2 regions of the Mycobacterium vicinigordonae genome follow, and region 2 is predicted to be linked to the other one. Evidence: riboswitches for the same ligand, from Rfam matches in the RefSeq annotation. Region 2 holds a riboswitch; the other holds the start of a gene.
The links. A riboswitch is a leader RNA that binds a small molecule or an ion and turns the genes downstream of it on or off. The one in region 2 is predicted to bind magnesium.
Positions count from the first base shown of each region.

Region 1: linked by a shared signal. The riboswitch ahead of H0P51_RS19270 (PE family protein) and the one ahead of H0P51_RS12640 (Rv1535 family protein) in region 2 are both predicted to bind magnesium.

Region 1 covers NZ_CP059165.1:4,310,083-4,312,279, reverse strand. Annotated here, with positions in the region: partial or broken gene H0P51_RS29010 (PPE family protein, SVP subgroup) at 1-787, opposite strand, end outside; gene H0P51_RS19270 (PE family protein) at 809-1,108, opposite strand; M-box (ykoK) riboswitch at 1,535-1,709, opposite strand.
Region 2 covers NZ_CP059165.1:2,760,744-2,762,940, forward strand. Annotated here, with positions in the region: gene H0P51_RS12635 (NAD(P)H-dependent flavin oxidoreductase) at 1-606, shown strand, start outside; M-box (ykoK) riboswitch at 771-941, shown strand; gene H0P51_RS12640 (Rv1535 family protein) at 1,209-1,439, shown strand; gene ileS (isoleucine--tRNA ligase) at 1,744-2,197, shown strand, end outside.

The DNA of each region.
Region 1 (2,197 bases), 1.5 Mb from region 2:
GCAGGATGAACTGCGGGTTGAAAGGTCCACCCGCGATCGTACCGTTCAGTAGTGCTGTGCTGGCGAAATTGCCACTCAAGAATGTGCCCAGCGCCGAGTTGTCCGAACCGTTCAGCAGACCGGTAAGTGACGTTGTTACCGATCCGGCGGTCGACCCACCGCCAACGCTGGACGGTACCGACGACAATATCGACTGCGCAGTGCCCGTGGGTGTTTGGGCAGCTTGGGTCACGGCGCTGGCTTGCTCGGCCGGGCCGTCAGGAGTGGTCGTGGACTGCGGTGAGGTGAATGGCATTAACGCCGACGCAACGTCGGAGATGCTGGCGTAGCCGTTCATCGTGGCGGCGTCTTGCGCCCACATCTCCGCGTACTGGGCTTCGGTGGCCGCGATCGCCGGTGTGTTCTGGCCGAAGACGTTCGTGGCCACGAGCATGGCGAGTTCGGCACGGTTGGCCGCAACGGCCACTGGCGGAACCGTCATGGTGAACGCGGTCTCAAACGCGGTCGCTGCCGCGGTCGCCTGGTTGCCGGCCTGCTCGGCCTGAGTTGCCGTGGTGTTCAACCAGTCCAGGTACGGAAGCGCAGCGGCCAGCATCGAAGTCGACGCTGGTCCAAACCAACTCTCCCCGGAGAGCTCAGCGACCACCGAGCCGTAGGAGGATGCTGCGGAACGCATTTCGGTGGCGATGGTGTTCCAGGCCGAGGCGGCGGCCATCATCGGTCCCGACCCGGGGCCGGAATACATTCTGGCCGAGTTAATTTCTGGCGGCAATGCCGCGAAATCGATCACTGGTCCCCCCTCGGGTGCTCAGCGGGCGGCCGCCGCGTTGGACGCTTCGGTAGCTGCATATGATCCGGCGCTGGTCTCCAAAGTGGCCACCAACAGCTGATGCATCGCCGCGGCCTGGGCGCTGATGGACTGAAAAGTCTGGGCGTGCGTGGCGAACTTGGCCGCCGTCAAAATGGACACCTCGTCGGCAGCTGCGGGCATCACGCCGGTCAGCGGCGTCGCCGTGGCGGCGTGCTGGGCTGTCAGCGTCGAGCCGATCTGCTGCAGGCGACCGGCAGCGGCGGCCAGGGATTCGGGCTGTGCAGTGACAAAGGACATCGGATTTCTCCCAACGAATATTGGTGCAGTAGAGATGTTTTGGTCGCTTTTCGTCGCTGTTGGCCGCTCAAATCCGCGCTTAGCGAATCCAACTGTGCATATGTGAGCGGCGCGCATAGTCGACGCGTCGGTTCGCCGAATGGCAGGCGACATCGGGCTTCGCCCAGGTGTTGCTTTACTGCGTGGCTGATTTCCGGCGCACGCCAAGGTGACCCATCGTCGCACTTACGTGCGGAATTGGCCTTCGGGTCAGCCGATTTCGGGTGCGAGGAATAGCCGAGGCGGGCGCAGGGAAACAGTCGCCGGTCTCGGATACGGACTATCGTCGGGACTCATTTTCCGCCTCACCTCCTCACGGCCGCGGCATGCGGGGATGCCAATTTCCTGCACAATGGGGAGATGCTCCCAAGTCTGAAATGCCTGGGCGCGGCACCCCTCTCGTCAGAGCTTTGGCACCACACGGCGTATCCGGCTGGTCGAGCCGGAAGCCACTTGGGCTCAACCCTTAAGCCGGGAAGAGCTGTCCTGACCCGGGGCGTCTTTCGACGTTCGAGGTCAGTGGCCTGTGTCCGTGCAGACGCCTCACCTAGCGAGGTGCTTGCGTAGGCCATGGTGGCACTGTCCGGTTGTCGAGTCAAGCGAGCTGTGGCGCTTGGTCGTCGGAGTTCACCGTATGGCCGCTTGGGCGCCTTCGCGGCGTCAGTCTAGAAGCTCAGATTTGTTCGGTTCTGGCGCTTCAGGATTGGATTTCGGGTCCTGTGGCGGGGCAGGGCGGAAGGGCGGCGGCCGCGTGGCGAGGCAGGTGCCAATCTGCTGTGAGTGTTCTGACAGTTAGCTTCCCGTCATACTCCGTCGACGTATTCGCCGCGTGGCGTGCCATCCGGGCCCCTGGATCGATGAGGCCCGAAAACCCGTCAATGCGAGAGGTTTTGGGAAACACAGAAAGTTGGCATCCCGGCGGTCAATGCGAAAGAGCTATTAGCGTTGTTGGCGTATGAAGCCGGTCGCGGCGTTCGTGACCGATTGAGACGTTCGCGACCGACAGGATCAGCGGCCGGCTGTCAAAGCCCCCACCCATAGTGCGCCTTT
Region 2 (2,197 bases):
ACCAAGCATGCGCAGCGCCATGCCGCGGCCGGCGTGGACTTGATCGTCGCCCAGGGCACCGAGGCGGGCGGGCACACCGGTGAGGTGTCCACCATGGTGCTGGTTCCCGAAGTGGTCGACGCGGTGGCGCCGACGCCGGTCCTGGCGGCCGGCGGGATCGCCCGGGGGCGCCAGATCGCCGCGGCGCTGGCGTTGGGTGCCGAGGGCGTGTGGTGCGGGTCGGTGTGGCTGACCACCGAGGAAGCCGAAACCGTGCCGGTGGTCCGGGACAAATTCCTGGCCGCGACTTCGTCGGACACCGTGCGGTCCCGGTCGCTGACCGGCAAGCCGGCGCGCATGCTGCGCACCGCCTGGACCGACGAATGGGCACGATCCGACACCCCCGACCCGCTCGGCATGCCACTGCAGACCGCACTGGTCACCGACTCGCAGCTGCGGATCAACCAGGCTGCTAACCAGCCAGGCGCCAAGGCCCGCGAGCTGGCGACCTACTTCGTCGGCCAAGTCGTGGGCTCGCTCGACCGGGTACGGCCGACCCGGGCAGTCGTGCTCGACATGGTCGAGGAATACATCGACACCATCGGAAGACTCGACCGTCTGACATAGCGAACTCAAATGAAAATGTGACTTCGCACATACGCATGTTTTCGCAGCTCACGAGGCCTGAAGCTGGACAAACGCTGTCCGCGTCCGTAGCAGAAGCATAAAGATCACGAAACGGGGGTACGGCGCGTTGACCCAGCCCGCCCGGTGGTGCATCATCGGTCAGGCAAGCACCTCGTTAGGTGAGGCGGCTACACCGAACACAGGCCACTGACCCCGAACGTCGAAAGACGCCCCGGGTCAGGACAGCTCCTCCCGGCTTAAGGGTTGAGCCCAGGTGGCTTCCGGCTAACCGGACACGTCGGGTAGTGCCAAAGCTCTGACGAGAGGGGTGCGGATTTCCGGCGATCGCCGGATTCTGTCCTCCTTTTTGTGCGCGTAGGTCACGCGGAACGCCGCGTGACAGGTGACCGAGAGGAGGTGAGGGACGCATGAGTTCCAGTGGCAGTCCGGGTCGATATCCGGGCTTTGTTTCGTCCCTGACCGGTCTCCGGCACGACGCTCGCGGTTGAGCCGTTTGACTCGGAACCGTTGCGGGTCGGGACCTCCCAAGAAAGTTTCAAGCTCCCCCTGTCAACGTGTGATTTCCAACCGAGGAGGCGATCATGACCGCTGCACTGTACGACGAAGTTGTTACCTTCCCCAGTGCTCCCACGCTGCGCGTTGTGCGCGATGTTCCGGTGACGCCGGCCGCCAAGAAGACGCCGCGCGTCGACGCAGTCGCCGCCGCCGGCAGCGACCCGCTGATCGAAGGCGCCGCCCGGCTGCTCAGCATCCCGCTGCGGCACGTGTACGCCGCGCTGTGGCGCATCGGCGTACTCGAAGTTCAGGCGTAACGCCGTGGTTAGTGCGCTACCGGGGACTCCGAGGAGCTAACCGACTGCAGGCCCAGCCCTGTGGCCGGTTAGCTCCTCGGAGTCCTTTAAAATCGACACATTGGCGTAGATCCGGCTATCCCCGGGGAGCCTTCGGAAGAACAGCCGATCCGGCCCAGTAGAACCGAACGGGTAGGCCCGTCACAGCCGTCACGAGCGGTCACGCGGATTGCGTGGCAAGCGGGGTGGTACCGCGGCGTTCGCGCACCAGCGCATTCGTCGTCCCCGTGCCTGAAGCACCAGGGCACAACGGGAGCGCCGCAAGATGACTGAGAACTATCCGAAGCTGGCCGCAGGGACACCCGACTTCCCGGCGCTCGAACTGGAGGTGCTCGACTACTGGTTCCACGACGATACCTTCCGCGCCAGCATCGCCAACCGCGACGGTGCCCCCGAGTACGTCTTCTACGACGGGCCCCCGTTCGCTAACGGCCTGCCGCATTACGGGCACCTGCTGACCGGCTACGTCAAGGACATCGTGCCGCGGTATCGGACCATGCGCGGCGACAAGGTAGAGCGCCGATTCGGTTGGGACACTCACGGTTTGCCCGCCGAGCTCGAGGTCGAGCGCCAGTTGGGCATCACCGACAAATCCCAGATCGACTCGATGGGAATCGCCGCGTTCAACGATGCCTGCCGCGCTTCGGTGCTGCGCTACACCGATGAATGGCAGCAGTACGTCACCCGTCAGGCGCGCTGGGTCGATTTCGACAACGACT